Regions from separate parts of the Pseudonocardia sediminis genome, predicted to be linked through region 1. Evidence: riboswitches for the same ligand, from Rfam matches in the RefSeq annotation. Region 1 holds a riboswitch; each other region holds the start of a gene.
The links. A riboswitch is a leader RNA that binds a small molecule or an ion and turns the genes downstream of it on or off. The one in region 1 is predicted to bind cobalamin.

Region 1 (3,268 bases):
CGACCCGCGGCCCGCCCTCCGGCGCGGCGGCGAGCACGTGCAGCCCGTCGCGGATCTGGACGTCCTTGATCTCGCAGAGCCAGCCGTCGACGTTGAGGAGGAAGTCGTCGAACTCGGCCTCGTGCGGGCGCTCCTCCAGGCCGAGGTCGTGGTCGAGCTTCGCCGCCTGCATCAGCGTCCAGATCTGCTGGCGGATCGCGGGCAGCTTCACCGGGTCGAGCGCGGAGATGTTCGCGTGCTCGTCGAGGAGCTGCTCGAGCCGGGAGATGTCGCCGTAGGCCTCGGCGCGGGCCATCGGCGGGATCAGGTGGTCGATCAGCGTGGCGTGCGCGCGACGCTTGGCCTGGGTGCCCTCGCCGGGGTCGTTGACCAGGAACGGGTAGATCAGCGGCAGGTCGCCGAGCGCGGCGTCGGTCCCGCAGGATGCGGACATGCCCAGCGTCTTGCCCGGCAGCCACTCCAGGTTGCCGTGCTTGCCGATGTGCACCACGGCGTCGGCGCCGAAGCCGCCGTCGGCGACGGGGGCGGCCAGCCAGCGGTAGGCGCCCAGGTAGTGGTGCGACGGCGCCAGGGCCGGGTCGTGGTAGATCGCGATCGGGTTCTCGCCGAACCCGCGCGGGGGCTGCACGATCAGCGTCACGTTGCCCGAACGCAGGGCCGCGACGACGATCTCGCCCTCGGGGTCGTGGCTGCGGTCGACGTACTGGTCGCCGGGAGCCGGGCCCCACGCCTCCTCGACGCCCGCGCGGAAGTCGTCGGGCAGCGTGTCGAACCAGCGCCGGTAGGACGCCGCGGAGATCCGGACCGGGTTGTGGGCCAGCTTCTGCTCGGTCAGCCAGTCCGGGTCCTGCCCGCCGGCCTCGATCAGCGCGTGCACCAGCGCGTCGCCGTCGCCGTTCTCGACGCCGGGGAAGTCGCCGATGTCGTAGCCGGCGGCGTCCATGGCGCGGAGCAGTGCGACGGTGCTGGCCGGGGTGTCGAGGCCGACCGCGTTGCCGATCCGCGCGTGCTTCGTCGGGTACGCAGAGAGCATCAGCACGATCTTCTTGTCCGCGTTCGGGATCCGCCGCAGGTTCGCGTGCCGCACGGCGATCCCGGCGACGCGGGCGGCGCGCTCGGGGTCGGGCACGTAGGTGGCGAGCCCGTCGGCGTCGATCTCCTTGAACGAGAACGGGACGGTGATCAGCCGGCCGTCGAACTCGGGCACCGCGACCTGGGTGGCGACGTCGAGCGGGGACAGGCCGTCATCGTTCTCCGACCACATCGCCCGCGACGACGTCAGGCACAGCCCCTGCAGGATCGGGACGTCGAGCGCGGCGAGCTCGGCGACGTCCCACTCCTCGTCGTCGCCTCCGGCCTGTGCGGCGGCGGGTCGGGTGCCGCCGGCCGCGAGCACGGTGACGACCATGGCGTCGGCCTCGCGCAGCCGCTCCAGCAGCGCGCCGGGGGCCTGGCGCAGCGACGCGCAGAAGATCGGCAGCGGGTTCGCGCCGGCGTTCTCGATCGCGTCGCACAGCGCGGCGACGTAGTGGGTGTTCCCGGCCAGCTGCTGGGCGCGGTAGTAGAGGACGGCGACGGTCGGCCCGTCCTGCCGGGTCGCCTCCCGCTCGAGGAGCCCCCACTGCGGCAGCTCCTCCGGCGGGGCGAAGCCCTCACCGGTGAGCAGCACGGTGTCGGAGAGGAACGCGTGCAGCTGGGCGAGGTTCGCCGGCCCGCCCTGCGCGAGGTAGGTGTGCGACTCCGCCGCGACGCCGGCCGGGACGCTGGAGAGCTCCATCATCTCCGCGTCCGGGGCCATCTCCCCGCCGAGCGCGACCAGCGGGGTGTCGAGCCCGCGGAGCATGTCCAGGCCCTGCTCGAAGTACCGGTAGCCGCCGAGCACCCGGATCACGACGACGTCGGCGTCGGTCGCCATCGTCCGCAGGTCGTCGAGCGGCACGAAGTTCGGGTTCTTGGGCAGGTAGTCCGCGCCGGAGGCCCGCGCCGAGAGGAGGTCGGTGTCCGAGGTCGAGAGCAGCAGGATCATGCGGCTGCTCCCCCGGTGACGGCAGGGCAGGACAGGGCGAGGCGCACGGCGGTGAGCCTTCCTCGGGATCCGCGTCCCGGGTCGGTCGGCCCGAGCGCAGGTGAGCGCACGGGCGGCGGGCAGGGCAGTGTCCTGGCTCCCGGATCGGCGCTCGCCCCGGCCTTCCGGACCCGTGGGTCCGTGGCCGTGAGGTGGGGTCCGCTCCCCGGTGACAGTGGCGGGACCGCGCCGGATTCGCACCGGCTTCCTGTTCCCGCCCGCCGTATGAAGGTGTGGCAACACTGTCCGCAACGCGGGCGCACCGCGTCAAGCGAGGGTGGGAGAGGTCGCCGTCGTCACGCGTTCGGTCGGGTGGTCCGTCTTGTCCGGATCGCTCGTGATCGCCGACGATCGGGGTCTCCCCCGCGAAGGACGTTCCGTGCTCCGATCTCTGCGTTCCGTGGCGTCCGTGCTGGCGCCGGCCCTGGCCCTGGCCCTGATCCCGGTGACGACCGCCGAGGCGTCCGTCCCGACGTCACCGCCGTCGTCCTCCACCGTCGTCGACGTCGCGGTGGCCACCGTCTGGACCTCGCCGGACTCCCCGCGCCCGGTCGACCGGCCCGCGCTGGCGAACCCGTCCGACGTACCGGGCTGGCTCGCCGCGATGACCACCGCCCAGAAGCTCGACCTGACGTCGTCGAACCGCACCCAGACCCAGGCGCTCTACGGCCGGCACGTCGAGGTGCTCGACCGCCGCGGCGGCTGGACGCAGGTCGCGGTGCCCGGCCAGCCCACCCCGAAGAACGCGGCCGGCTACCCCGGCTGGATCCCCGACGCCCAGCTCACCGACTCCGCCGGGTTCGCCGCGCTGACCGCGGACAGACCGACCGCCGTCGTGTCGGCGCCGCTCACCTGGCTCCACGAGGATCTTGCGCTGACCCGGCGGGCGACCGAGGTCAGCGCGAACACCCGCCTGCCCGTCCTCGACTCCCGGGACGGCGCGGTGCTCGTCGCGACGCCGTCGGACGGGGTGCGCTGGGTCGCCGCGAGCGCGGTGACGGTCGTCGCCGACGGCGAGGCCGCTCCGTCACCGACCGGCGCGGACCTGGTCGCCACCGCGCGCGGTTTCCTCGGACGGCCGTACCTGTGGGGCGGTCGCGCCGGGTACGGCCTGGACTGCTCCGGGCTCGCCGGCACCGTCTACGGCGTGCACGGGATCACCGTCCCGCGCGACGCCTCGGCCCAGGCCACCGGCGGGCGGAC
Region 2 (3,268 bases), 1.9 Mb from region 1:
CACGTTCACCAACGTCAACCGGGTCGTGCACCTGTCGGAGAAGGCCGTCGAGCCACCCGGTGAGGCGCGCAGCGACCTCGACATCTTTCTCGACTACGGCACCCGGATGGACTTCCGCGACCGCGACGGCGCCCCGCTGATCGGCTGGTCCACGCCGGAGGGCGCGTTCGACGCCTGGCGCGAGTGCAGCCGCGGGCGGCTCTGCGACTACTCGGGGCTGTCCTACGACGCGCTGCGCGGCGGCAGCGGGATCCCGTGGCCGTGCACCGACGAGCAGCCGGCGGGGGTGAACCGGCTCTACGCCGACGGGGTGTTCGCCACCGACCCCGACGTCTGCGAGACCTACGGCCACGACCTGGTCACCGGCGAGGCCGTGTCGCGGCAGGACTACCTCGCCTCGCCGCCGCACGGCCGGGCCTTCCTGCGGGCGTGCGAGCACGTCGCGCCGCCCGAGTCACCGGACCCGGACTTCCCGTTCGCGCTCACCACCGGCCGGACCGCCTACCAGTTCCACACCCGCACCAAGACCGGACGCTCGCCGCAGCTCAACCGCGCGGCACCGGACGGCTGGGCGGAGCTCTCGGTCGCCGACGCCGCACTGCTCGGCGTCGGTGAGGGCGACCGGGTGCGGGTCCAGACGCGCCGCGGCGCCGTCGAGGTCCCGGCCCGGGTCGGGCGCGGCCGCGACGGGGTGGTGTTCCTCCCGTTCCACTACGGCTGGTGGGACGACGGCGACGGGCGCACCCCGACCGGGCACGCGGCCAACGAGACGACGCTCTCGGCGTGGGACCCGGTCTCGAAGCAGCCGCTGTTCAAGATCGGCTCGGCGCGGGTGACCCGGATCGACGTCGCCGACGGGCCGTCGCCGGCACCGACCACGACGGCCTCGGCCCCGGCCGACCGTCGCGGCGTCCCGGCGACCCGGGGCGGGACCGACAGCGCGACCCGGGAGCAGATCCGCGTCGCGGAACCGCCGCCCGCGCCGCCGACCCCGGAGCACACCCCCAACACCGGCCCGCGCCCCGCGCTGCGCTGAACACCCCGGCGCGACCGGACGTGACAGGGGGCACACGTCCGGTTGCGCCGCGGCCGGATGGCCCTACAGTCGGCCGTGCCGACGGTTCGCGTCGCGGCCCTGCGGGCCACGGCGCGAGGCAAGAGGGAACCCGGTGTGACTCCGGGACTGCCCCGCAGCGGTGAGTGGGAACGACCGCCGTCACGAGCACTGGGAACTCCCTGGGAAGCGACGGCCGGTAGGAACGAGCACGACGCCCACGAGTCCGAAGACCTGCCGCCGGTGCGTGCACCGCCGGTGCGCGCGGATCCGTGGCCTCGCGGGTGGGCCGTGCGGAACCCGGGCCGCGCCGTGCCCGCCGGAGACCCCTCCGGTGACGGCCGCCGGGTGTCGGACGTGCCTCCTCGTGCACGACCGCGGGTCCTCCACCGCGCTCGCGAGGAGAGAGCCGTGACCTCAGCACCATCCACCCGCGCCCGGACCGACCTGGGCAGCACCGTGATCGGATACCCCCGGATCGGACCGGACCGGGAGCTCAAGCGCGCCACCGAGGGCTACTGGGCCGGGACGATCGACCGCGACACCCTGCGCGGGACCGCCGCCGGGCTGCGCCGCGACACCTGGACGGGCCTGCGCGACGCGGGTCTGGGCTCGGTGCCGTCGAACACGTTCTCCTACTACGACCAGATGCTCGACACGGCGCTGGCCGTCGGTGCGGTCCCGGAGCGGTTCGCCGGCATCGCCGGGTCCGAGGACCGCCTCGACCTGCTGTTCGCGATGGCCCGCGGCCGGGAGGGGATCCCGGCGTGCGAGATGACCAAGTGGTTCGACACGAACTACCACTACCTGGTCCCCGAGCTGGGCCCGAGGACGCGGCTCGCCCCCACCGACCGCAAGGCGGTCGAGGAGTTCCGCGAGGCCGCGGACGCCGGTGTGCGGACCCGTCCGGTGCTGATCGGGCCGCTGACGTTCCTGCTGCTGGCCAAGCCCGCGGAGGAGGCCCCGGAGGGCTTCCGGCCGCTCGACCTGGTCGGGCCGCTGGTGGAGGTCTACGTCGACCTGCTCGCCGAGCTGGCCGCGGCCGGAGCGGAGTGGGTGCAGCTCGACGAGCCCGCGTTCGCCGCCGACCGGACGCCGGAGGAGATCGCGCTGCTGGGGAAGGTCTACGACCGGCTCTCCGCGGCACCGTCGCGCCCGCGGCTGCTCGTCGCGAGCTACTTCGGTGAGCTCGGCCCGGCCCTGCCGGTGCTGGCCCGCACCGCGGTGGACGCGATCGGTCTCGACCTGGTGGCCGGGGCCGCCGACCTGGAGTCGGTGTCCGGGATCCCCGCGCTGCTCGGCAAGACGGTGCTGGCCGGGGTCGTCGACGGGCGCAACGTCTGGCGCACCGACCTCGACGCCGCGCTCGGCAAGGCGACCGTGCTGCAGGGCGCGGTGGGCCGGGTGGAGATCAGCACCTCCTGCTCGCTGCTGCACGTCCCCTACGACGTCGAGGCCGAGACCGGGCTCACCGCGGACGTCGTCGACCGGCTCGCGTTCGCGAACCAGAAGGTCGACGAGGTCGTCCTGCTCGCCCGTGCCCTGCACGAGGGCCCGGGCGCGGTCCGCTCCGAGCTCGAGGCCGCCCGCGCCGTCCGGGCCGGTGTCGCTGCGGCGAGCGGCCGGGACGCCGACGTCCGGCGGCGTCTCGTCGAGCTCGGCGAGGACCACTACCGGCGCGGCGACGCCGGGGCCCGCGCCGCGGCCCAGCGGGCGGCCCTGGGACTGCCCGAGATCCCGACGACGACGATCGGCTCGTTCCCGCAGACCGGTGCGATCCGCGCCGACCGGGCGGCGCACCGGGCCGGGCGACTCGACGACGCCGCCTACACCGAGCGGATGCGCGCGGAGATCGAACGCGTCGTCGCGCTGCAGGAGAAGATCGGCCTCGACGTGCTGGTGCACGGCGAGCCCGAGCGCAACGACATGGTCCAGTACTTCGCCGAGAACCTGGACGGCTTCGCCACCACCGAGCACGGCTGGGTGCAGTCCTACGGGTCGCGCTGCGTGCGCCCGCCGATCCTCCACTCCGACGTCTCCCGGCCGGAGCCGATCACGGTGGAGTGGGCGAGGTACGCACAGTCGCTGTCGGACAAGCCGGTCAAGGGCATGCTCACCGGCCCGGTGACGATCCTGGCCTGGTCGTTCGTGCGCGACGACCAGCCGCTCGGCGACACCGCGCGGCAGGTCGGGCTGGCGCTGCGCGACGAGGTG
Region 3 (3,268 bases), 330 kb from region 1:
ACGAACCTCACCCGGGTCCGCTGGACCGGTCTGGCCGCGATCACGCTGCTCACCGGGTCGGCGGTCGCGGCGTGCGGGCCGATCGCGTTCGTCGGTCTGATCGTGCCGCACGTCTGCCGCGCCGTCACCGGGCCGGACCAGCGCTGGCTGGTGCCCGCGTCCGGGCTGGCGGGCGCGGTGCTGCTGCTGACCGCGGACGTCATCGGGCGGGTCGTGGTGCGCCCCGGAGAGCTGGAGGTCGGGATCGTGCTCGCTCTGGTCGGCGCGCCGTTCTTCGTCGCGCTGGTGCGGCGACGGCGGATGGCGTCGCTGTGAGCGCCCCGGCTCCCGCCGCGTCCGCCGTGACCGTGGCGGGACGCCCCGCGCTGCGCTGGCGCGGCCTGTCCGGGGTCTGGCGCCCGCGGATGCTGGCGGTGACCGCGGCCGGGCTCGTGCTGCTGGTGCTGGCCGTCGCGGTGAACGTCGGGCGCGGCGACTTCCCCATCCCGCTGGGCGACGTGCTGGCCGCGCTGGCCGGGGGCGGCACCCGCGGGCAGCAGTTCGTCGTCTGGCAGCTGCGGCTGCCCCGGTCGCTGACCGGGGCGCTGGTCGGGGCCGCGCTCGGGATCGGCGGGGCGATCACCCAGACCGTCGCCCGCAACCCGCTGGCCAGCCCGGACATCCTCGGCGTCACCGCAGGCGCCGGCACCGCGGCGGTGGTGGTGATCGTCCTCGGCGGCGGTTCGTCCACCGTCGCGCTGTCCGCGGCCGGGCTGCCGCTCGCCTCGCTGGCCGGCGGGCTGCTCACCGCCGGGCTGGTCTACGGCCTGGCGTGGCGGCGCGGCATCGACGGCTACCGCCTCGTGCTGGTCGGGGTGGGGGTGGGGGCGGCCGCGACGGCGGTGACGTCCTGGCTGCTCATCGCCGCCCGGATCGGTGACGCCGCCCGCGCCACGGTGTGGCTCACCGGCAGCCTCAACGCCCGCGGCTGGGAGAACGTCGTCCCGGTGTCGATCGCGCTGCTGGTGCTGGTGCCGGTCGCGCTGCTGCTGGCGTTCGGGCTCGGCGCGCTGCAGTTCGGCGACGACACCGCGACCGCCCTCGGCGTGCGGGTGAACGTGGCACGGTCCGCGCTGATCGTGCTGGCCGTCGCGCTGACGGCGGTGGCCACCGCCAGCGCCGGCCCGATCGCGTTCGTCGCGCTGGTCGTGCCGCAGATCTGCCTGCGGCTGGTCGGGGCGCCGCGCCCGCCGCTGCTCGCCTCCGCCGTCTACGGCGGGCTGCTGGTGGTGGTCTCCGACCTGATCGCGCGCACCGTGCTCCCCGCGGAGCTTCCGGTCGGGATCGTCACCGCCGCGATCGGCGCCCCGTACCTGATCTGGCTGCTGGTCCGCGGGCGGTCCGCCCGCGTCTGAGCGGGGTCAGGACCCGAGCGGCACCCGGCGCGGGGGCAGCAGCGCGACCGCGCCGGTGTCCCGGACCCGGATCCCGGGAGCCGTGTGCCGCAGGCCGTCCAGCGCGGCGGTCATGGCGGTGTCGGCGGACGGCGGCCCGGCCGTCACCAGCACCGCGACCCGCCCCGGGGCGCCGTCGAGCACCTCGGCGATCCGCCGTGCCGCCTCGCCCGGGCGGACCGGCTCGACCCGCCAGGCCTCGACGTAGAACAGCACCGTCGACTCGGGATCGGCGCCGGGCCCGGCCGGACCGGTGAACACGACGTCGGCCGCGGCGAGCAGGTCGGCGGCCCGCTCGGGGCCGGACGGCCCGGCGTCGGAGGATCCGCCGTCGGAGGATCCGGCCGGACCGGTCGCGCCGAGCACGACGAGCGTGCCCGCGCGGGCAGGGGTGGTAGCAGGACCGTCGCCGGTCATCGTGGCCTCCTCGAGGGTCCGCGCCCTCTGCCGTCGGATCCGCGGCTCCGCGGGCCTCGCGCCCACCGATACCGCGCGACGACGGCCAGTCTCCTGGCTTCCCGGATCCGCACGGCCCGGTCTTCCCACCGGTGGGTACCGGCAGTGACCGTCCACGACGTCCCGTCCCCGGAGGAACGGGGCCGCGGTGGGACGTGCTCCCCGATGACAGTGGCGGGACCGCGCCGGATTCGCACCGGCTTCCTGCACCGTCGTCGCCGACGACATCACCACGGCGGGGCGCGGTGGTCAACCCGGACCCGGTCCCGACCGGCCTACCGGCGCAACGTCACAGCGGGGTCGGTGCGACCGCCCACTCCGTCTCCGGGATCTCCCCGGCCGCGGCGGCGAACGACCGCAGGGCCTCCACGACGGCGAGACGGCCGCTCTCGGGCATCGCGCCGAGCAGGGTGCCGAGCTCCTTGCGGCGGCGGCCGGTGACGTCACGCACCAGGTCCTCCCCCGCCCTGGTCAGCGCGACCCCGACGGCCCGCCGGTCGTCGTCGGACCGCTCGCGGTCGATCAGGCCCTTCGCCACCAGGCGGTCGCACATCCGGGTCGCGGTGGACGGGGTCACCGACAGCGAGGCGGCCAGGTCCGCGGGACGGCGGGCCCCGTACTGGGCGAGCACGACCAGCGTCCGGTACTGCGGCAACGTGACGTCCTCGTCGACCGCCGCCACCGACCGCGCGGCGACCGCCAGCAGCGCACGGCTGGCCGTCATCACGGCGTCGACGAGGGCGTCCCCGTCGGGCGGGGCGGGCGATGGGCTCACCCGTCGATGGTCGCACTCGGTAATCGGCTTCGCACGACTCGCGTGCATGACCGGCCGCGGGCGGGGTAGGCGGGAAGTCCGACGGTCACGGCCGGACGACGTCCGTCCCGTGACCCGCCATCACTTCGAGAGGACACCACGTGTCGACCGACACCGTCCAGTACACCGTTCCCGGCATCGAGCGCGACCAGGCCGGTGAGGTCGTCCGCATCCTGCAGGACCGCCTCAACGCCCTCAACGACCTCGCGCTGACGCTCAAGCACGTCCACTGGAACGTCGTGGGCCCGCACTTCATCGCCGTGCACACCATGCTCGACCCGCAGGTCGACGGCGTGCGCGAGATGGTCGACGCCGTCGCCGAGCGCATCGCGACCCTCGGCGGCTCGCCGACCGGCACGCCCGGCGCCCTCGTCGCCGCCCGCAGCTGGGACGACTACTCGATCGGCCGCGGCGCCGCGATCAAGCACCTGGGCGCGCTCGACCTCGTCTACTCCGGCGTCGTCGGCGACCACCGGGCCGCGATCGACAGCACCGGCAAGATCGACCACGTGACCGAGGACATGCTGACCGGGCAGTCGGCGGACCTCGAGCAGTACCAGTGGTT

Region 2: it holds a riboswitch for cobalamin, as region 1 does, so the genes downstream of both, metE (5-methyltetrahydropteroyltriglutamate--homocysteine S-methyltransferase) here and cobN (cobaltochelatase subunit CobN) in region 1, are expected to answer to the same signal.
Region 3: it holds a riboswitch for cobalamin, as region 1 does, so the genes downstream of both, EV383_RS09710 (hypothetical protein) here and cobN (cobaltochelatase subunit CobN) in region 1, are expected to answer to the same signal.

The regions. Positions count from the first base shown of each region.
Region 1 covers NZ_SHKL01000001.1:2,389,865-2,393,132, reverse strand. The annotation lists gene cobN (cobaltochelatase subunit CobN) at 1-2,026, opposite strand, end outside; cobalamin riboswitch at 2,150-2,329, opposite strand; gene EV383_RS11195 (C40 family peptidase) at 2,445-3,268, shown strand, end outside.
Region 2 covers NZ_SHKL01000001.1:4,321,976-4,325,243, reverse strand. The annotation lists gene EV383_RS20030 (molybdopterin oxidoreductase family protein) at 1-1,036, shown strand, start outside; cobalamin riboswitch at 1,102-1,310, shown strand; gene metE (5-methyltetrahydropteroyltriglutamate--homocysteine S-methyltransferase) at 1,466-3,268, shown strand, end outside.
Region 3 covers NZ_SHKL01000001.1:2,057,369-2,060,636, reverse strand. The annotation lists gene EV383_RS09720 (FecCD family ABC transporter permease) at 1-315, shown strand, start outside; gene EV383_RS09715 (FecCD family ABC transporter permease) at 312-1,394, shown strand; gene EV383_RS09710 (hypothetical protein) at 1,401-1,850, opposite strand; cobalamin riboswitch at 1,917-2,118, opposite strand; gene EV383_RS09705 (MarR family winged helix-turn-helix transcriptional regulator) at 2,179-2,664, opposite strand; gene EV383_RS09700 (Dps family protein) at 2,805-3,268, shown strand, end outside.